Regions from separate parts of the Dehalobacter sp. DCA genome, predicted to be linked through region 2. Evidence: predicted binding sites of a transcription regulator. Region 2 holds the regulator's gene; the other holds the start of a gene.
The links. Region 2 encodes CtsR, which represses protease genes until heat stress. Its sites were predicted from a motif close to AAGGTCAANNAAGGTCAAAT; they were not measured.
Positions count from the first base shown of each region.

Region 1: a site for CtsR is predicted at 5,170-5,189, ahead of clpP (ATP-dependent Clp endopeptidase proteolytic subunit ClpP). Genes of this name have one in related genera too.

Region 1 covers NC_018866.1:2,757,295-2,768,884, reverse strand. The annotation lists gene DHBDCA_RS13295 (citrate/2-methylcitrate synthase) at 1-1,081, shown strand, start outside; gene DHBDCA_RS13290 (IS4 family transposase) at 1,197-2,606, shown strand; gene DHBDCA_RS13285 (MGDG synthase family glycosyltransferase) at 3,086-4,222, opposite strand; gene DHBDCA_RS13280 (Hsp20/alpha crystallin family protein) at 4,418-4,867, opposite strand; gene clpP (ATP-dependent Clp endopeptidase proteolytic subunit ClpP) at 5,244-5,873, shown strand; gene galU (UTP--glucose-1-phosphate uridylyltransferase GalU) at 6,164-7,120, shown strand; gene DHBDCA_RS13265 (hypothetical protein) at 7,274-8,053, shown strand; gene DHBDCA_RS13260 (autorepressor SdpR family transcription factor) at 8,265-8,543, shown strand; gene DHBDCA_RS13255 (SdpI family protein) at 8,561-9,229, shown strand; gene DHBDCA_RS13250 (hypothetical protein) at 9,339-10,013, shown strand; gene DHBDCA_RS13245 (cell wall-binding repeat-containing protein) at 10,109-11,590, shown strand, end outside.
Region 2 covers NC_018866.1:1,928,787-1,940,376, forward strand. The annotation lists gene DHBDCA_RS09320 (PIN/TRAM domain-containing protein) at 1-853, opposite strand, end outside; gene DHBDCA_RS09325 (hypothetical protein) at 1,124-1,516, shown strand; gene radA (DNA repair protein RadA) at 1,670-3,010, opposite strand; gene DHBDCA_RS09335 (ATP-dependent Clp protease ATP-binding subunit) at 3,024-5,507, opposite strand; gene DHBDCA_RS09340 (protein arginine kinase) at 5,539-6,606, opposite strand; gene DHBDCA_RS09345 (protein-arginine kinase activator protein McsA) at 6,603-7,127, opposite strand; gene DHBDCA_RS09350 (CtsR family transcriptional regulator) at 7,142-7,615, opposite strand; gene DHBDCA_RS09355 (hypothetical protein) at 7,801-8,583, opposite strand; gene DHBDCA_RS09360 (NUDIX hydrolase) at 8,758-9,360, shown strand; gene DHBDCA_RS09365 (putative ABC transporter permease) at 9,452-9,874, shown strand; gene DHBDCA_RS09370 (thioredoxin domain-containing protein) at 9,933-11,590, opposite strand, start outside.

The DNA of each region.
Region 1 (11,590 bases), 830 kb from region 2:
TGAAGAAACGAGCTATTTGCTTCTGTTCGGGCATCTTCCGAACGCCGAGGAGCTGAAGGATTTTGAACAGGTGCTGTCGGCATATCAAAAACTGCCCGAGGACTTTGTCCGGGGTACTATCCTGAAAAGCCCGGGCAAGGATATCATGAATATGCTGGCCAGGAGCATCCTGAGCCTATATTCCTATGATGACAACCCCGATGACAATTCCATCGAAAATGTCCTGAAACAATGCATGAAACTGATTGCCTGGATGCCTTTGCTGGCCGTGTATGGCTATCACTCCTGTGCGCACTATCATGGAAACAAGAGCCTGTTTCTGCACAGTCCACTGCCTCATCTCAGCACAGCGGAAAATATTCTTCACATGCTCCGGCCGGACAGCAAATACACGAAGCTTGAGGCTGCCCTGCTGGATATTTCCCTGGTCCTGCATGCCGAACACGGCGGTGGGAATAATTCGACCTTTGTTACGCATGTCATTACCTCGACCGGTTCGGACACTTATTCGGTCATGGCTGCTGCTATTGGTGCTTTAAAAGGTCCCAAGCATGGAGGCGCCAATATTAAAACCTACAATATGCTTGAAGACATTAAACAAAATGTCACAGACTGGCAGGATGAGGATGAAATCAAGGCTTATTTGATGAAGATTATGAATAAACAGGCTTTTGACAGGTCTGGTCTAATTTACGGGATCGGCCATGCGGTTTACTCGATTTCTGATCCGAGGGAAGTCCTGCTTAAAGAATATGCCGGGAAGCTCGCCCAGGAGAAAGGTCTGGCCGAAGAGTTTGATTTATTCTGTAGAGTGGAAAGACTTGCTCCGGATATTGTCCTGGGCCATAACAAGTCAGGCAAAGTCATCAGTGCCAATGTGGACTTTTATTCCGGTTTTGTATATAAAATGCTGGGACTTCCGCTGGAACTGTTTACCCCGATCTTTGCGATCTCCAGAATGTCAGGATGGAGTGCCCACCGGATCGAAGAGATCGTGAATAATGGGAAAATCGTCAGACCGGCCTACAAGAGCGTTGTTCCAAGACGGGAATATATTCCGCCTGAAGTTTCGCACCCATAAAACAGCCGAAAATTCGGCTTAGAATAAGACGAAAAAACGATAAAAATCCGCATGAACACTAGGTTTTTGGTATAATAAGATGCTACTCCAAATCAACCAAAAATGAGGTGTTATCATGCGGAAACCTGTCAAAGAAATTGAAAACGTACTCCAAAATCACGGCTATTCGATTAACAATATTATATGTGAAGTTATGAAGACGTTCAAGCTTAAAACGCTTTGCCGCAAAGTTGGTTTTCTGAAACAGGATGGTTACAGTTCCGCGGAAATCCTCTCACTAATGTTGATGTTGCCCCTAATGTTACTGAAAAGTGTCCACGCGTTATATAAAAGCGATTTCCAAAAGGTTACTACTATGAAGAAAGATTCCATATATCGACTGAAGAACAATGAAAAAATGCCTTGGAGAGCATTGCTGATCGGTATATCCAAACAGTTTCAACGATTGGTTAATCCTACGAACGAAGTGGATGAAAAGTCCGCTTTCATTCTAGATGATACAACTCTTGCTAAGACAGGTCGAAGAATTGAACAAATGACCCAGGTGTTTGACCATGTTGCAGGGAAGAAAGGTAGCAAATTAGGCTTTAAAAATTTAACCCTTGGTTTCTTCGATGGTAAAAGCCTCACGCCTATAGACTTCACTTTACAAGTGGAAAAGCCCTTAAAAAAGGCAAGGCACCGTAAAGAACGGTTCAAAAAGCAACGAGACCCCAAATCTGCTGGGGCTAAACGGATCAGAGAATGCCATGTTAGCAAAATTTCGAACGGTCTGGATATGATAAAACGGGCGGTAAAACAGGGGTTTAAGGCTAAATATGTCCTGGTTGACAGCTGGTTCAGCAGTTACGAGTTCATTCAAACGATTCGAGGATTAGACAAAAAATCGATGCATTTGGTCTGTGGTGTTCGGCAAGATACGAGGAAGTATCGCTACAAAGAGACTTCCCTTAATGCCAGCCAATTAAAATCGGTCCTCAAAAGTGAGGGAAACGAAAAACGCTGTAGGAAACGGAATATCCGTTATTTCGAAGTCCTTGTTGATTATGAAGGAATCGGACAAATCAAACTGTATTTTTGCCGGTTTCCCTATCAAAAGAAATTTAGACTGTTCCTCTCGACGGATATATCTCTTAGTTTATTGAGTATGTTGGAGATTTACAGTATCCGTTGGACCATCGAAGTCTTTTTTAAGGAAGCCAAGCAGCATTTGAAGCTCGGGACTTGTCAATCGAGGGATTTCGATGCGCAGATTGCCCATATCACGACCTGCTATCTCCTCTATACACTCCTAGCCTATTTTCGACGAGTAAACGCCTACGAATCCTTAGAAGGATTATTTGCGGAAATCAAGGACGAACTCATAGAGAAGAATGTAGCGGAGCGGCTCTGGGAATTATTTGATGATTTGCTGCAAGTGGTGATCACCAGCATCGCCAAGTCTGGTTTAGTGGACATTTTGGAATTTAGGAATTCCAGTGAATATGAACATTTGAAAGAACTATTTGTAGAATTCTTTTCTTAGTAATCAGCTTATAGCCCTTAAAAATGCCAGTTAATCGGTAATAATCAGAAGGAACCACTGGCATTAGGATACCTTTAAATTAGAGATACAAGGGTTTTGAGGGGTGCGAAACTTCAGATTCCGCTTTCCGGCAGGAATTAGATAGAGATTTTAAAGAAATACGCGGAAAAATACAGGACAATCTTCAAAAATAAATGATTACATAAGACCAGAGACTAGGCTAATGCAATGTACATCCGGCGACAAGCGGAGCACGGATTGCGCAGCGCGGCAGTTTGCGCCATGGAGGGCGCAACTGCCGAAAGCGGTTGTACATTGCATAGCCCTACCTTTTTTGGTTTCTTGTCTTTTATTAAACTATTATTTATTAGATTCGGGATAAATAATATGGCATAACTGGCTTTCTTTAATATTAAGAAGGCGGTGTCGCCAACTACTTTAGTAGTATTGCGCACCGCCTTGCTTTTTGCTTAGAAAAATTAACTTTGATGTGCTCTCTGATATTCTTTGACTTGAGGGCTTTCATACAGCAGCTGATCAGCCAACCCTACGATACTGCCTGGAGAAAGCTGTCGGGCCAAGTCCGAAGCATTCTTACGCATTTCTTCAAGTAAACCGGGATTTAGACAGAAACTGTCGATCAGGGGATTAAGTTCGGAGATCCTTGATGTTCTGACAGCAACACCTGCTTTAACTAGAATCTCAGTATTTTCTTCTTCCTGTCCCGGAATAAAAAATGGAATAATGATGGGAATATTTTTATTGATCGCTTCTGAAACAGTCAGACCGCCGGGTTTTGTAATAATCACATCGGACTGGTCCATCAGGTCATAGATGTTCGATGTGAAACCGTAAATGACGACATCTTTGTCGTTAAAGGTACCTGCATACTTTTTCGCAAGATCAGTCCAAAGCTTGCGATTGCTTCCGCATACGACCAGGATGCGAAGATGATGCCGGTTCTCCATAAGCGTTTTCAGGCATTTTCTGATATAGGGGATGCCCATGCTCCCACCCATGATCAGCAGTGTAAATACGTCATTATTTCTGATAAGGCGGGGCTGGCGAAATTCTTCCCGTACCGGAATACCGAAAATGTGTATTTTGTTTTCAGGAACACCTTTTTCCGTAAGCGTATCTTTGGTGTAAGGTGAACCAACAATGTAGGCATCAACAAAACTATTCACATAAAACTGATGGGCCATATAATCTGTAACCAGCGAAATAAAAGGCAGATTTAAGCGTCCGGATGCTTTTAAATAGGAAACAACACCGACATGAAGAGGATGGGTGGTAATAAGCAGGTCGGGCTTGTACTCCTGAATCAGCTGTTCGATGACACTATCCATGGCCCTGTTTAAAATTCTTTTGACATTTTTATTTAAGAACTCGTTATAGGTAATCTTATATAGTTTACCGTACATTTTCGGTAATCTTGTTGCGAGTATATGATAACCGTCATCGATAAGGGCTTCCATGATCCAGCTTTCCTCTTTTTTTAAGGGTTCTACAATCCGGACGGAATAGCCTGAAGCTTCAAGCTCCTTTTTCAGACAGTCTGCGGCCTGATTGTGTCCGTGTCCTGTAGACGCAGAGAAAATCATTACTTTAGGCACGAATATTCTCCCTTCAAATAAAAGCATAAGATGTGAAAGTTATCCTTATACATTATAACAGTTTATTGTCGATAACCAACAAAAATTTATTTATTATTTTTTGGCAAATAGGAATAACCACACAAGCAATCTTCTGGCAGGAAGACATACTTAAACGACCTTATGATAGTCTATGGGCCACAGTTTCGCGATCTACTAATGCTGAAACTCAATCTGCACAGACTTTTTCTCCCTGCTGTCTGTCTTGGGCAGGAATACATTCAAAACACCGTTTTTATAAATTGCCCTGACATTATCAATGGAAACGGCCGCCGGAAGAGAGACGGAGCGGCGGAATAGACCGGTATACCTTTCTTTTTTGTGTAGGCGATCTTCCTGAATCACGTGCTGTTCGCGGTTTAAAGTGCCGCTGATGGTTATCATGTTGTTTTCAATCTGAATGCTTACATCTTCTCTTCTTTGCAGTCCTGGCAGATCGCAGGAAACAATGATCTCTTCGTCGGTTTCATAGACGTCGGTAAATGGAACGGCCAAGCGCGGAGCGAACTCGTCTTCGAAAAGATCAAACGGCAGACTATAAAGCCTATTGATTTCACGGCGCAATTGATCTGCATTCCGCATTGGACGGAACGGTAAAAGATTCATACTTTTCAAGCCTCCAGTACATTTATGGGATTGATAAATTGACGCTGGAATTGTGGCCCCCAGACCTCATTTAGGGTAATCAAGCTTGTATGAATGATTTGAGCAGGGAATTTGAGAACGTCGTACTAGGATTATTTTAACCGGAAAGATGATATGTATTCTGTTCGGATGTTTAGACAAACGCACGATTGGTAATTAATCAAAATAACTATGAAAAAAATCATCATAAGAAAAAAATTATTATTAAGAAAGAAATCAATGATAGAACATAAACAAAGAAATGACCAAAATTTGCCCAAATTATTTGACCTTTATTGACCTTTGTAATAAAATAGAGACATATCAAAATTAACAATCAATGATGGAGGGAATAAATATGAGTTATCTTATCCCGATGGTAGTTGAACAAACGAATCGCGGTGAACGTTCTTACGACATCTATTCTAGGCTCCTCAAAGACCGTATTATTTTCCTGGGTGGAGCAATCGATGATAACGTTGCCAATGTTGTCGTTGCGCAATTGCTTTTCCTCGAGGCGGAAGATCCTGAAAAGGACGTTTTTATCTATATCAACAGTCCCGGAGGGTCCATTACTGCCGGGATGGCCATCTACGACACGATGCAGTACATCAGGCCTGACGTACAGACCATTTGTATTGGAATGGCTGCCAGTATGGGTGCCTTCCTGCTTGCCGCCGGCACGAAAGGTAAGCGTGCTGCCCTGCCGAATGCTGAGATCCTGATTCACCAGCCGTTAATTGCCGGGGGAGGTTTATCGGGGCAGGCTACAGAAATTGAAATTCACGCCAAACAGTTGCTGAAAACGAAAAACAAAATGAACAGGATTCTTGCCGAAAGAACCGGCCAGCCTTTGGACAAAGTCGAGCAGGATACGGACCGTGACTACTATATGTCCGCTGAAGAAGCTAAAGAATACGGGATTGTTGACCGGGTACAGGAAAATGCAGCATTGCCCGAGCAAAAGAAGAAAAACCCGCTAAAATAGAATCTCTTAAAAAGTTTTAATTTTCATAAAAAACCCTGAAGAAAATCCTGGATATCGAAAACGCCTCATTTGAGTAGTCATTTGAGGCGTTTGACGTCCACGGATGGACTAATGCCGCGGTTCCATGGAGGGAAAGGAGCGGCAAGTCCACGGATGGACTAATGCCGCGGTTCCATGGAGGCAAAGGAGCGGCCATTAAGAAAAAAACATAAAAGTAAGATAAATTCGGCATACTAAACTCGGATTGTTCAAAAACAACCAAAGCAACAACAAAAAAAGGAGGAAAAATCTTGCAGAAAATTCGTAAAGCAGTCATACCCGCGGCTGGATTGGGTACAAGATTTCTTCCTGCGACCAAAGCTCAACCCAAAGAAATGCTGCCAATCGTAGACAAACCGACCATTCAGTACATCATTGAAGAAGCGGTTCAATCCGGTATTGAAGATGTCATTATTGTCACAGGAAGAAACAAAAGAGCCATTGAGGATCATTTTGACCGTTCTGTAGAACTTGAACTATTTCTAAAAAACGGAGAAAAGTCCGAATTGCTCGATATGGTCAAACATATTGCTGAGATGGTCGATATCCATTATGTCCGCCAAAAAGAAGCTCTGGGGCTTGGTCATGCCGTATACAGTGCCAGAAGATTTATTGGCAATGAGCCGTTTGCCGTTCTTTTGGGAGACGATGTGATCTATTCGGATGAGCCTTGTCTGAAACAAATGATTAGGTACTACGAGCTGTATAACAGCAATCTGATTGGCGTACAGGAAGTACTGCCGGCAGAAGTGTCCAAATACGGGATTATTGATGGCAGCAGAATATCTCCGAGACTGTACAAGGCGGAAGCCATGTTTGAAAAGCCGGCCCCGGAGGAAGCGCCTGATATTCCGCTTGCGATCATGGGCCGGTATATTCTTAATCCGGAAATTTTTGATATCCTCGCGGAATTGCCTCCGGGAAGAAATGGAGAAATTCAGCTAACGGATGCAATTGCGCAGTTGAGCAAGGTTCAGGATGTGTATGCCTACAATTTTGAAGGGAAAAGATATGATGTCGGGGACAAACTTGGTTTTGTCAGAGCAACCATTGAATTTGCGTTAAGACATGAAGAAATTGGCGAAAGCCTGATGGATTATCTGACCGATATCGTCAGCCGGTATCAGAAAGAAGGTCAGGAGCTTCGCCTGCTTTCAGCAGGCAATAATTTGGACAAACTTTATGATATTAAGAAGAATTACAGTTAACCGGGTAAGTAAATGGATGCTGCCCGGAAAAAACGGCGGAAAATAAAGTACTTTCACAGAAAATAGGTTGTTTACTATCCTCAATGTGACAAGCTTTTCTCTTTGCTATTGGTAATATTATACAGAAAATACCTATAGTAAGGAGGAAAAAGGATGAATTTCAGCCGCAAAAGCATCCTAACTCTTGCAGGGGCTGTTGTTCTGGCGGGGGTAATCATTATTGGCGGAATTTATGGGCCCACTGCCTGGAAAGTATTCCGTGGCCAGGTAGTTGGACCAGAGGACCAAGTGGTTATCCAGACGCCGCCGGTCAATTATGCCGGTGGAGAGACGGATGCTGATCAGACCACTGCTCAGGGTGAAGACAGTACGGTTTCAGCCAATACCGGGGGAACACCGGCTGCAGAAAGTACTACAGGAGATACCGTTACAGCACCCAATCAGGCTGACGGCACAGACAATTCTGCCAGCAGCACGAATGAAGTCAAAAAGTACAGGGAACCGGATCTGAGTCTTTTGAATATTGCGCCTTCGCTTGAGGAGTATTTTGGCGAGGGAGCGCTAAGCGATGCATCCAGGACTCTTGCCTTCGGAGCCGCCTGGAACATCCACCAGTACACGGATGGTTATCTGTACGGTGTCACAGCAGGGCCTCAGATGAACGAACAGGATATTAAGAAGTACATTGTTTTCCATAAGACCTTATGGGAAAAGCAAATGGAAAATGAGGTCAATTCCAGTCAGGCGTCAACCTTTGATGTGTATCTCAGAAATCTTCTGAACAGAGGGATCGATGCCTTTGACAGTAAGGACAAAGTAAGAATTGAACAATTCCATCTCGAGATTCATGATTTGGACGCGCATCTGCTGCGGGATGATATGAGTTCCAAGGTTTACGGGGCAACTCCTTTTGCCACGAAACGTTCTGAATAGCATTCCTAATGCATTGATAGGTGCCTGAAACAACATTTGAAGAGCTTCTAAAAAAGTTATCCTGTCTCAAACCTCCATGAGATTAGGATAACTTTTTTGATCTTTAAACGTTGACAATTCTAACAAATCATGTACAATAATAAATACTTAGATAATTGTCTAAATATCTAAATATCTAAATATCTATTAAAATTAAGGAAGTGGATCACAAATGTCGCCGTATAATGATACGTTTAAAGCTTTGGCTGATCCGACCCGAAGAGAAATGATCCGCTTTTTGAAAGAACGAAATATGACGGCAGGGGAAATTGCAGATCAATTCAAGATCTCCAAACCAAGCATCTCCCATCATTTAAATATTTTGAAGCAGGCCGGGCTGGTTACAGATGAAAGAAAAGGGCAGACCATCGTCTATGCATTGGATACCTCTGTGTTTGAAGAAGTCATGCGGATGATGTTTGATTTGTTTTCCAGAAAAGATGAATCATAAGAAAGGGTGCTGGTGCAATGTCGGAGAATAAAGAATTATGGATGCGCAGAATGCTTATTTTTGGCAGTCTGATGGTTCTCATAAGTTTGGCGGTTAGCTTGGTCGTTTATCCCCGTCTCCCGGATAAAGTTCCGGTGCACTGGAATGCAGCCGGAGAAATCGACGGCTGGGGCAGTGCTTTTCAGGGAGCTTTCCTGTTTCCGCTGATGATGGCAGCTATGCTGATCCTGCTCGTTTTCCTTCCGAAAGTGGATCCTAAGAAAAAGAACTATAGCCGGATGAGCAAACCGTATACCATCATTGTGCTTGTCATAATGCTGTTTTTTATGTTGATTCATTTTGGCTCGCTGGGCACGGCGCTCGGGTATTTTAACAGCTTTCCTTCCTTCATTCAATTGGGAGTCGGTGCCTTGTTTGTAATTATTGGGAACTATATGGGCAAACTAAAGCATAATTACTTTGCCGGAATCAAGACGCCATGGACGCTGGCCAATGAGCAAGTCTGGTACAAAACGCACCGGATGGCAGGACCGCTCTGGGTCATTGGCGGACTGATCTTTATGGCGGCAAGCTTCCTGCCTTCCCAGTTTCTGACCGTCACAGTGATGATTGTCATTGCAGTCCTGCTTATCGTTCCAATTGGATATTCTTATTGGATCTTTAAGAGATTGGATAAGGAAGAATAGGTCCACAGTCCTGTAATAAAAACAGGCTGAAGTATGTTTAAAATCCCCGCAGAACGGATAGAATGGAAATAGTTACCATTCTATCCGTTATTGAGGGGATTGTGATTTTATGCGTAAAAAATTTTGGTTGATTACAGTACTGGTATTTGTTCTGGGGGTGTGCCTCGGCGCAGGAGGACACTTTTTATGGTCAACGACATTGAACCCGGAAGTAAATTCTCCGGCTGAAAAGGACAACGCAGCCAAAGTAGGCACCGTTCAGAGCGGTGATGCTGTTCAGAATGTTCTTCCGGACCTGTTTGCCGAAGGAAATAGCATTGTTGATGGTATAGCTGATGGTACAAATGACGGTACAAATAACAGTACTGACGAAAGTACAAGTGCCTTGACTGAGGCAGAACAGGAAGCAATTATTGCACAGTATAAGCAGGGGCTGGGAATGCTTTTTGATGCCTGGAAAGCCAAAGATATGACTGCGTTCAGAACTGCGATCGCCAATGCTTACACTGGAGACTTGATGGAAAAGCATATCCAGAAGGCAGAAGAGTTTATTTCCAGAGGAATCGGACTGGATGTCAGCAACATCATTTTTGATGACGTGCAAATCGAATCTGCCGACAAATTCTCAGCAACAGTCAATGCCGTTTACTGTTACACTGCCAGAGATTATGACTTGGACGAGCAGTACCCGTTGGGGGAAGAGCAGGAACATCAGGTCCATGTCAGGGCAAACTTGATTAAAATTGGTCAAAACTGGCTGATTACGGGCGAAACGGCAATATAGCAGGCGGAGTATTGCAGGATTTAACTGAACGATGGCGAATTCTAGGAGATAAAAAAATTTTGTCTCCAAAAAGATTAAGACAGGGAGAGAAACAGATGTTCAAAAGAAAGCCAAGGGCGCTTGCGGTTCTGTTGATCGTATTGTTGGTTTTGCCGGTCTATAGTTCCGGTGCATCTGGGGCAGAGATTCAGACGTACCAAAATCCTGCCCTGGAAGTCATTGCCCAGAAGCTTGAAACGATTTCCAGAAGCAAGGGAATTCCGAGCGTACTGCTAAAAACAATTGCCTATTGTGAATCGGGTTGGAGACAGTTCGATCAAAATGGTGAAGTGGTAACCGGCAGCACCGACGGAACTTCGAATCCTGCCCTCGGAATCATGCAGATTACAAGTTATGATTCCGGAGATACCGAAGAAGTTAATAAGCTTAAATATGATATCGACTATAATATTTCCCGCGGCGCGGATCTGCTGAATCAAAAATGGCAGATAGTGCCGAAGATTGGTGATGGGGACCGCAACAAGCTGGAAAACTGGTATTTTGCGCTTTGGGCCTATCATGGCTGGTTAGCGTACAACAACCCGAATAATGCTGCTGCCAGAGGCGAGGTAGCTTATCAGGACGCGATCATTCGCAAAGCCGCGACAGCATATTTTCCGGGTTTGGTCGCGCCTGTCCAAATTACGCCGGTTCCCGCCGAACTTTTGCCGCTTGGCACGCGGCCGAGCAGCAGTCAGATCTGGAATACGCCTGAACCGTATACCCTGGGAGACTTAACTTCCAGCACAGTTGGCACAACTACCCGAATCTCAGGTCAGAACAGGATAGACACGGTCAATCAAATTGCCTTGAACGGATGGCCGAGTGGTGCCCAGACCGTCATTCTTACCCGTTCAGATGCATTTCCTGATGCTCTGGCCGGCGTGCCTCTGGCTAAAAAATATAACGCACCGATTTTGCTTACGAGCCCGGATCAACTTGATCAAGGTGTCATTGAGGTGTTGAATACCTTAAAGCCGGCAAAAGTGATTATTCTGGGTGGAGAGAAGGCTGTCAGCAAATCAGTTGAGACTAGACTCAAGGCCGTTTTGACCTGGACCTCTGATGTTTCCCGGATTGCCGGGGCGGACCGTTATCAGACAGCGGTACTGATTGCCGCTGATTTCCCCAAAGATGCCAGCGTGGCTATTGCTACGGGTCTGGATTTCCCGGATGCGTTAAGCCTGGCCACAGCTGCAGCTGCGAACGAAATGCCTCTGCTGCTGACTTCAACCCGGAGCCTGCCTGAGGTTACCAGACAGGACTTAAGCAAACGTTCACCGGGAAAGATCTATATTGGCGGCGGGGAAAAGGTCATTACCGCTGAAGTAGTGACAGCCCTGACGCAGACAACCGGATTGTCTGCGGGGAATATTGTGCGTTTTGCCGGGAGCAACCGTTATGAGACTTCGGTGATGATTGCGGAAGCGTTCTTTCCCAGTACGCAGGAGATTTATATGGTTACCGGACTCGATTTTGCAGATCCTCTCGCCGCTGGCGCCCTGGCCGCAACGAAGAATGCCTGTCTATTGTTGATT
Region 2 (11,590 bases):
CCACTTTGTTAAGGTTATAATCATTGGTCAATATCGGTGCGTCCAGAATATTCGCCAGCTTGACAAGTTTACTGTCCACTTCAGCGATGTCTTCAAAATCACCTTCGTAGATCTCAACCTTGATGACCGATTCCTTGGAAATCTGATTCAAGATATCAAGCCCTCTCCGACCCCGGTTTCTTTTCAGGGCGTCTGAAGAATCGGCAATATGTCTGAGCTCTTCCAGAACAAAACCAGGAACCAGAAGAACCCCATCTAAAAAGCTCGTTTTGACAATATCCGCAATTCTGCCGTCAATAATCACACTGGTATCAAGCACTTTATAGCCTGCAGCAGCGGATTGCTTCCCCTGCCCTTTATCCTTATTCTTTTCTCTTTCAGCCCGTTCCCCTTTCAGTTTGGGCAAAAAGTTGAAAAATCCAAGAATATCATCCTTGCGCGTGATCCCAATAATCAAGCCGACGTAGCCAAGTAACAAGCTGACGACGACCGACAGAATTGGGCCGAGAAACGGAATACCCACAAAAGTAATGCAAATCAGGCGGGCAATCAGCAAACCCACAATACCCCCAAGTGAACCTCCGACCAGATCGTGAATCGGCATGCGGGTAAGTCTGCTTTCCAGCCATTTGACAAGGCCAATAAAGACTTTCATACATACAGGGGCGAGAAAGAAACCAAAAGCAGATAACACAATAAAAATAATAATATAAGTCCAGTATAAGTGAATCTCAAAACCTAATGTCTGACTAAGCTGACGAATATCGACAACCTTTAATATCAAGTAATCTACGTAAATTCCTGCTGCACCGAACAGCAGCGTAATGATGCCGCGAACAATTTTGCTAAGCATCAAATTCACCTCCCTTTTTCTATATTTTGGCTAAAAACAATTCTGTTTATACCATGAGCCTGAAATTTTCCTAATCTGTCCCCTATGAAATTGTTTAGCGGTATTTTCCCCTGTATCTCATCATTATATCAGGTTGTATTTCTCTTTCAAAGTAAACGACAAATTATTTCAATATATCTTAATTCAAGAAATATTTCCCGATTTGATGAAATTGACAACAGCTTCTGATGCTGTCTATAATGAAATTGGCAGAAAGGAAGTGTATGTTCTATGAGTCCAATCAATAATGATTTTCAAGAAACGGTTGATGCTATGCTAATTCGACACCAAAGCATCTTGGATATTTTATCAAAAGGACAAGAGGCTTCTTCCCGGGTAAACAGGGCTATCACGAAGGCTGTGACTTCTTGCGGCTGTGTCTCAGTGGATGCCCACAAGAGCCCAATTCCAGAAAATGCTACTATCTCAGATCTTAAGTTTCTCCTGAACAGTCATCTGGAAGGAAACCTTTGTTCCAACTGCCGTGAAGTTGTCGAAATCGAACTGGGAAATCAGCTTTTTTACATCTCAGCTCTTGCCAATATTCTGGGCTTGTCTGTAAACGAAATCCTGGAAAAAGAAGAAAGCAGACTCAAAACACTAACCGTTTTTAATTTTAGATAGCTGAGCTTAAAAGAAGATTAAAGAATGCGGAGATATTTTCTTTCATTTTGTATATTTGTATATCAGTTACTAATGTTTACATATCAGTGATGCCTTGGAATGACTGCCGCGGATGTCTTTTGACATCCTTTTTTATTTTGGTATCAAAATCATCTAAAAAAGAAAATCCAGCACTTCCTCAATGTTTTTAACCGGAATGATCCGGCAATCGGTCCTCCCGATACTGTCTGCATTGACTTCTGGTACCAGGCAATTTCGGAAACCAAATTTTTCCGCTTCTCTGATCCGCTGCTCAATATGAGAAACCCCTCTAATTTCTCCGGTCAAACCGAGTTCCCCGATTAAAGCCATATTTCCAAGCGGCTGATCTTTAATTCCCGACATCACAGAGGCGATGACGGCAAGATCCGCTGCCGGTTCATCCACATCGAGACCCCCGGCAATATTGACAAAAACATCCCGGGTGCCAAAAGCGTACCCGGCTCGTTTGTCCAGGACTGCCAGAAGCATCAGCAGGCGGTGGTAATCCATCCCGTTTACGGTTCTTCTCGGCGGCGCAAAGATGGACGATGTTACCAAAGCCTGGACTTCCACTAAGAGCGGCCTTGTTCCTTCCATCACGACAGCCACCCCGGAACCAGCGGATACTTGTGTATGATCGCCCATAAAAAACATGGAGGGATTTGTAACATCAGCTAGACCGCAGCCTCTCATCTCAAATACCCCAATTTCGTTGGCAGGACCAAAACGGTTTTTAACTGCCCGCAGCAGACGGAAAATATGGTGCTGATCTCCTTCAAAATACAGGACCGTATCGACCATGTGCTCCAGAACCCTGGGTCCGGCAATCACACCCTCCTTTGTAATATGGCCGGCCAGGAAAACCGTAATCTCATTTTCTTTGGCCAGTTTCAGCAAAAAAGAAGCCCCTTCCCTGACCTGGCTGACGCTTCCGGGTGCAGACTGGACGTCTTCGAGCAGCATCGTCTGAATTGAATCAATAAAAACGACTTTATAGCCTTTGTTCAGCACCTCCGAACGTACTGCTTCCAGGGAATTATCGGTGAGTATATGTACCCGGGAAGAAGAAAGCTCCATTCTGTCAGCCCTGAGTTTGATTTGCCGGGCAGACTCCTCTCCCGACACATAAAGCACATTTTCCTTCCGGGAAAGATATTCTGCCATTTGCAGAAACAGCGTAGATTTGCCGATTCCAGGCTCTCCGCTTAAAAGAACAAAAGATCCTTCGACAACCCCTCCCCCAAAAACCCGGTTAAGTTCCTGACTTCCGGTATCAAGTCTCTGCCCTTCCATCGTTTGGATTTCAGTCAGAGGGATCGCCTGAACGATCCCTCTGTTTTCTGTAGGTTTGGATTTTTCTACGCGTTCCTCAATCAGTGTATTCCATTCACCGCATCCGGGACACCTTCCGAGCCATCTCGCGCTTTCCTGCCCGCATTCCCGGCAATAGAACTTCGTCTTTGGGCCTGCCAAAATTCCTTCCCCCTTAGACCTTTTCCAGTTTCTTTCTGCCCTTTTTCTTGACGGCAGCGGGTTTCACAAAAACGACTTCTTTGTCGGAAAGTTCGACCTTAATCGTATCGCCTGCGTTATAAGTTCCTTCAAGAATCTTTTCAGACAGGGGATCCTCAATCATTTTTTGGATGGCCCTCCGTAAAGGACGCGCCCCATAAGTCGGATCATTACCCTCTTCTGCCAGATGCTCCAGAACCTCATCATCCAGGACCAGTTCAAGTTCCTGCTCTTTTAGTCGTTTGCTGACATCCTTGATCAGGATTTTGGTAATCTTCACAAGATCGTCTTGCTTGAGCGGATGGAATACCACCATTTCATCCACTCTGTTCAAAAATTCCGGACGAAAAGTCTTCTTAAGTTCCTCCATGATCCTGGAACTCATGGATTTATATTCGCTTTCTTCGCTTCTTCCGGAGACAAAACCCAGAGATTCTTTTTTTAGGAAAGAAGCTCCGACGTTGGACGTCATAATCAATACGCAGTTGCGAAAATCCACAAGCCTTCCCTTAGAGTCCGTGAGCCTGCCGTCTTCCAGTACCTGCAGCAGAATATTAAACACTTCAGGATGGGCCTTCTCTATTTCGTCAAACAGAATGACGCTGTATGGTTTCCTGCGGACCGCCTCCGTAAGCTGACCACCTTCATCATGACCGACATATCCCGGAGGCGAACCTACCATCCTGGATACGGCATGCTTTTCCATATATTCGGACATATCAACTCTGATCAGCGAATTTTCATCCCCAAACAGAGATTCAGCCAAGGACCTCGCCAGCTGGGTTTTTCCGACTCCTGTCGGTCCGAGGAAGATAAACGAACCAATGGGCCGCTTAGGGTCTTTGAGTCCCGCCCTGGCCCGTCTGATCGAACGGGCAACAGCCGTGACCGCCTCATCCTGTCCGATCACGCTCTCATGCAGAAGGGATTCCAGTTTCAAAAGTCTGAAGCTTTCTCCTTCTTCAAGTTTATTCACTGGGACTCCTGTCCAGCTCGATACGATTCCGGAGATATCCTCTGGCCCCACGACCATCCGGTCCTTTTCTCGGCTTTCCTCCCAGTTCTTACGAATCTCGCTGAGCTTTTCGCGTTTCTTTTGCTCTTCGTCTCTGATTTCGGCGGCTTTTTCGAATTCCTGCCTTTTTACGGCTGCTTCTTTTTCTTTCTTCAGATTTTCGATTTCTTCCTCCAGCTCTTTCAAATCCGACGGTGCCGTAAAACTGTGAATGCGAACTCTGGATGCAGCCTCATCAATTAAATCGATGGCTTTATCGGGCAAAAATCTGTCGGAAATATACCTGTCGGACAAGCGCGCTGCCACATCAATCGCCTCATCGGATATCTTCACCCTGTGATGGGCTTCATACTTGTCCCTTAAGCCCTTCAGAATGGCCACGGTTTCCTCAACTGTAGGCTCTCCTACCTTAATCGGTTGAAAACGTCTTTCCAAGGCTGGATCACGTTCAATATGCTTACGGTATTCATCGAGCGTCGTTGCTCCGATACATTGCATTTCTCCTCTGGCCAGGGCCGGTTTCAGAATATTGGCTGCGTCAATGGCTCCTTCGGCAGCCCCCGCTCCGATCAGGGTATGAAGTTCGTCGATGAAGACGACCACGTTGCCCGCCAGCCGGATTTCTTCCATGACTTTTTTCATTCTCTCTTCAAATTCACCACGATATTTTGTCCCTGCTACCATCGAAGAAAGATCGAGTGTCACAACCCGTTTATCGACAAGTATCTCCGGCACTTGGTTGTTAACAATCCTTTGGGCCAAACCCTCGGCGATGGCCGTTTTTCCGACCCCGGGTTCTCCAATCAATACAGGGTTATTCTTCGTCCGGCGGCTCAGTACCTGAATGACTCTTTCAATCTCATTTCCCCGGCCGACGACGGGGTCAAGCTTCCCTTCAGCGGCCATAACCGTCAAGTCCCGTCCGAACTCGTTTAAAGTCGGTGTTCCACCTGCCTGTCCGGGTTTGCTGTTATTCGCGGCGGAACTTCCGGGCATTGATGTGCCTTCGGTTTCTCCTCCCAGGAGCTCTACAACCTGCTCCCATATTTTTTCCGGACTGATCTTAAGATCCGCCAGGACTCTCGCAGCAATTCCTTCTCCCTCAATGATCAGGCCAAGCAGAATGTGCTCGGTTCCGATATAATTGACCCCCTGGCGTTGAGCCTCTTCGGTGGCAAGCTGAATCACGCGCTTCACTCGCGGAGACAATCCGACCTCTCCGCTGATAGGGGTTCCTACGCCAATGATCTGGGTAATCTTTGCGCTTACCTTGTCAGGATCCAATCCAATCCCGGTCAGCGCCTTCGCGGCAACTCCTTCTCCTTCTTCAATCAAAGCCAAAAGAAAATGCTCAGTCCCTATAATCTTATGGCCCATGCGTTTGGCAATCGCCTCAGCAAGCATAAATACTTTTTCTGCCTTTTGCGTAAATTTTCTTGACATTTTGATCCTTCCTTTCCAAACCTATCGGCGTTTAATTTACATTCTCGCTCATTTTGTGATGGTAGATTCCACGCACAAAATTAGCTCTTTCTGCGTTAATATGATAAGCATCCAGCTGCTTATTGAGATTATATTGCAGACATCCCTGCATTGAGTTGATCAAGACAGATACGAAACCTGCAGAAACTCTAGATAAAATGCCCATATCAATGCCCAACCGATCCTCCGATAGAAGTGAATAGATCTCTTCCGTTTCAAGGATCCTGACATTTTCCAAAGTCCCCCGGGCCCTCCATACTTTGTCTTCGACGATAAGCGGAGATTCTTTGCGAATAACTTCCCGCATCTGGACTTCCCGTTCTATCAGCTGCCGCGTCACCGCATCAAGATGCGTCAAGGTGTCCTCTTCACTCTTACCTAAAGTAACCTGGTTGGATATCTGAAAGATATTTCCGAAGGGCCTGGAGCCTTCACCGTACAGACCGCGTACTGCCAACCCAAGCGAAGTCAGGGCACCCAGAACCTGCTGGACCTGATTGGTCAGCACCAAGGCCGGTAAGTGAACCATCACGGATACTCTCAGGCCGGTTCCAACATTGGTGGGGCAAGTCGTCAAATAGCCAAGCTTTTCTTTATAAGCAATATCCAGATGCGCTTCCAGATGATCATCGACCAATCCTGCAAGATGCCAAGCTTCCCTGAGGCTGTTCCCCGGCATCAGCACCTGAATTCTCAGGTGATCTTCTTCATTGACCATGACTGCAATTTTATGGCTTTCGGACAAGGCCAGACCGCGTGCATATTCAGTCTCGTTAAAACCCGGGCTGACCAGATGCTTTTCAATCAGTACCTTCTTCTCCACCGGAATAAGCATTTTCAATGGAATATAAACAAGCTTTTCCCCTTCAGCGGTAAAACCGTCCAGAACGCCGGAAATCTGTGCTTCAATTTTTTCGGCATCATCATGGGTCATTACGTGAGGGAAAGGATTGTCCGCGATATTTCTGGCCAGTCTGATCCTGGAACTCAGTACAATCGGAATGTCCGGGGTATCCTTCATCCAGAAGCTGTCTTTGGCAAGCAGTTCCCGATAAGTCATTTGCTCTCACCTCCGACAGTATTCTCCATTTCTTTAATCCGGTCTCTTAATATAGCTGCCTCTTCAAACTTTTCTGCTTTTACTAGCTCCAAGAGTTGTTCTTTCAATTTGACTATTTCCTGTTTGTTTCGGAACGAAGCGCCTCGTCTTGCCGGCACCTTCCCGACATGCATCCCTCTTCCATGGATCCGGCGCAGGAGCATTTCCATTTGGGGCTCAAATTCATCGTAACATTTACTACAGCCCATTTTCCCGGCTTGCTGTATCTGGGAAAAAGTTCTTCCGCACCCGGGACATTTCCCGGGCTGGCTGTCTACGATCGTCTGATCATACTGTCCTGCCGGATTTACCCCAAATAATGCCTGTAAAAAATCCGATACCATGCCAGGGTAGAGATTGAAGCCGGTACCAGGCGCTTTCTGCGCACATTCCTGGCAAAGATGAAGCTGCGCCGCCTGTCCATTAATGATTTTGGTCAGATGAACCACAGCCTCCCGTTGTTGACAGTTCTGACAAAGCATTGCTATCCCTCCGATCAATCATTAACATCGTCCCTGCACATATTCGCCAGTATTTCTTTCATCATACGGGCCCTAAGCGTAGAAGGCAAATTCGTCACTCCAACCAAAAGCCGGTCGGAAAAAATCGTTTTTACCAGGATTGCTTCTCTTTTGGTGAACAGATCTTCTTCTCTGAGTCTGTCCACAAGATTGTTGGCCCGATCCTGGGAAAGGTCATCCCCAATGAGTTCCGACATGAGTCTCTGGAATTTACCCTCAGGATCAAGTCCCAGCCTAACAATCCTTAAATAACCGCCGCCGCCTCTTCTGCTTTCAACAAGATAGCCGCGTTCTGCGGTAAACCTCGTTGTAAGAACATAGTTAATCTGGGAAGGAGCACATGAAAAGAAATCAGCAAGATAACCTCTTTGCAGGACAATGTACCCAACTTCGGCCTGCTCTATAATCTTTTTGAGGTACTCCTCGATTCTGTCCGCCAAATTACTCATCGTCATCCATCCTTATTTTAATGTTGACCTTTGCTGACTTTATGACCTTTTTTGACCTTTGTAACTATTTTACCCCTTTTTGATGATTTTGAAAACTATTTTATTTAAAAAAACCTATCCGAAGATAGGTTTTTATGCTCGCTGACTACAAAAAATTCAACATTGCTGTACTTAACGAAAAGTCCTCAATCGCTGATAAAGAAATACCACAAACCGAAGGTGACCGCTGCAACAATCACAACAAAAATAACAAGCTTTAGTCCACCAAAGCCGCTTTTCTGTTCGAACTCAAAATCTAGGTCATCGTCATCGTCCGCACTCGGGTCATTTTTACTGTTCATGATATAACTATTTAAATCAGAAAAGCGGCTTCTTTCTTCCGCCCCTACTTCTGTTTCCTCCAGAGTGCCCGGTCTTTTCGGGATCATAGCGGTATCTTCTGCGTTGTAGGCTTCATCAGCTTTATTCAAATCATCCGCTGCCTCAGTATCAGCAAGCGGGCTGAAGCTGTTCGGACTTGTTTCCGCCGGATTTTTCATTTCGCTCATATGCTCTATTCCATTAAAATCATCTTCCAGGGAAGCCGCTTGGGAGATAAACAGTCTTTGCAGTTCATCCTGCCCCGAATTTTGATCACCAAGCAAAATCGTTCTGATCTCCTCATTGTCTTCATCCGAATCTCCGGCAAAAACAGGACCTGCTTCCGCTTGATCCTCTTCCGGAGACTTCCCGGCCGTCCGGCCATATTCTCCGTTGTTCTGGTCAAATTCCCCGGTGTTCTGGTCATACTCGTCAATATCACCGTCATTAATATCAGCCTCATCTTCAAGACTAAACTGCCTTCTGATGCTTTCCGCATTTTCTTCGGACAGTTTGGGCTCTATATCTTTCCAATACAAGCCTCCCTCCAACAACTGCCGGAGTTCCTCAGGATCAAGCCAAATCTCTTTTTTCTTATCATTTTTCATTCTTATATTTCCCCCACAGGTTGAAAATTCAGTCGATTAAAGTATTATTTAGTAGTTCTACAAAGAAATTATTTATCCTTCGTACCGTATTTCCCAATTTAGATAAAATTTGCATCTTCTCTTTTTCAGGATAAAATAGGATTAATAACTTTGATTAGAGAAAGAAGGAACCATATGCCGTCTCTTTATCCGGAATTTAAGTTTTGTCCCGTGTGTTCTGCCGCACTGGAGTATAAACTAATTGAAGACAAAAAGAGGCAAAGCTGCCCGGCCTGTGACTATATCCACTGGGGGGAATACTCCCTGGGCGTAGGCGGTCTTTTGCTTCAAGACGACAAAGTACTCCTCGTCCAAAGAGCGCATAACCCCGGTAAAGGAAGATGGACCATTCCCGGCGGCTATGTAGAACAGAATGAAAAAATTACCCAAGCGGTTGTCAGGGAAGTCCGTGAGGAAACCGGCATCCTGTCGAAGCCTGTAAGCATTCTGGCAGTCCGCGATTACCCTGAAGATATCCCGAACGTGAAACACAATATTTATATTGTCTTCTTTCTTCGCGGTCTGGGCGGTCAATTAAAACATGATCCGGTCGAGGTAATCCAGGCCGGTTTCTACTCGCTCGAAGATTGTCGTAATTTACCTATCGCCCCGATGAGTCTTGAAGTGATCACAAAAGCAATCGAACACACCGGAAAAGAAAATCCTTTCCCAGGACTAATTCACAAAGAAGGAGTCCCTGTATTTGGTGCGCTTTCCGAACTATTCACTTTAATCTAAAAATAATTAAATTTAGGGTTAACCGTGGTACTGATTATTAAGGGATATTTTACAATAAGTAAAATATCCCTCCCTGTCACAAACTATGATCATGCTAAAACGATATTTAATTTACGGGCTGATGGGCTGGAGCCTCGAAATAATCTGGACAGGACTTGATTCTCTTATTCACGGGGATTTTCGGCTAATGGGCTTTACCAACCTTTGGATGTTTTTTATATATGGTTCCGCTGCTATTCTTGAACCTTTACACGATTTAATTTCAGGATGGAGGTGGCCTTTGAGGGGACTCGTTTGGCTCACAGCAATCTGGGGGATAGAATATTTTAGCGGTCTGTTTCTACTTAAAATTCTGGGGGTCTATCCTTGGCGGTATACGGATCCGCTGGCGATAAACGGACTCATTACACTCAGCTATGCCCCGGTATGGTTTATCGGCGGCCTTCTCTTTGAGCGGGTTCACCGTAAACTTGATGCTTTCGTTATACTCACAAACAGATATTCAGAAAGGTAAACGGTAAACAAGCTCAAGGACATACCCATATAATGATGCCTGGATGTGTATGCCTGGGTTATTCTGAGAGGATTTTTGCTAATTCTTCGGGGGTATTTACAGGCTCCCTGCAAGCAAAATCCCTGCAGACGTAAACCGATAGGTCCCTACCGACAGGGTAATCATCCATTCTTGGGATTAACTGTCCTAACGAACCGTCATTGTAGGCCACTGCAGCATATGGATGAAAATCCTTAAAAATGGCGGTCTGCATTTTTTCTAGCGTTTGATTAGCGGAAGATCCCGATAATACCAGTTCCTCGCCTTGATTTAAGGCGTATTGGATCGCCTGAAGGAAAGCTGTGTATCCCGGAGGATAGTCTTCAACAGTCGTCCGGAATGAATTGATTTGTTTTTCAGCCCGTTCTTGCCATTTTGACAGTCCGGTAAGTCTCCACAGCCTCCCTAGATTGCAGGCGCTCATTGAGTTCCCGGAAGGCATTGCACCGTCATAGATCTCCTTAGGCCTGAGTAGCAGTTCCTCAGCATCACAACCGGTAAAATAATATCCCCCGTTCGTTTCATCCCGGAACAGTTTTTCCTGCTCTTCCTGAAGAAATATCGCCTGCTCCAGGTATTCTGTTTTTCCGCACGCCGTATAGAGTTCCAGCAACCCGTGAACAAGAAAAGCATAATCATCGAGATAACCGGGAATACCTGCTTCCCCCTCCCTGTACCTGGCGAGCAGTCTGCCGCGGGAATCAAACATCTTGTCTCTGATAAAACCTGCGGCATTTTCTGCGGTTAGAAGAAGACTCTTTTTATCATTTTCCCAAGAGAGATCACCTGAGAGCACCTGCACTCCTTTGGCTAAAGCCCCAATCATCAAACCATTCCAGGAAACCAGGATCTTATCATCTTTAGCCGGACGAACCCTTTTCTCTCTTGCTGAAAACAGAATGGTATTACAAATGTCCAACATCTCGCCCAGTTCGTCTCCAGTCAGACTATAGCGGGAAGTGAGGTCCCCAACACCGACATGAAAGATGCGTGAAGGAATATTTTTTCCTTCATAATTACCTTCATCCGTTATGCCATACGCATCACAATAGATATCCGCCACTTCTTCCTTTTGCTTAGAAAGAGGTTTAAATCCGTTTTTAAGCTCTCTTTCTTTTTGAAGGGATTCAATTCCATCCTGGAGTGTTTTTCTAATCTCATCTTTGGACCAAAGATAGTATTTGCCCTCCTCCCCTTCAGAGTCGGCATCTTCCGCACTGTAAAAGCCTCCTTCCGCAGAAGTCATATCGCGCAGAACATACCCGAATATATTTTGCGCAACCCGGCGGTATTTTTGGTTTTTCGTCCGCTGATAAGCTTCTAAATAGACAAGGGCCAGACCGGCGTTGTCATAGAGCATCTTTTCAAAATGAGGAACCAGCCAGTAATGGTCTGTGCTATAGCGTGCAAAGCCAAACCCGATATGATCGAAGATCCCTCCGTCAGCCATGCTGTCCAATGTTTTTTCAACCATCGCCAGTGCTTTGCTCTGTGGCTCTTCCATTGAATACCGCAGTAAAAAACCCAGGTTATGGGGAGCCGGGAATTTCGGAGCACTGCCGAATCCCCCGTATTTTGAATCAAACTTGTTTTCCAGCAGTTCATATCCTTTGCCCAGTAGGGTTTTACCCCAGATAGCTATATCACCGCTGTCTTTTTCTTTCTCTGTAAATGGCA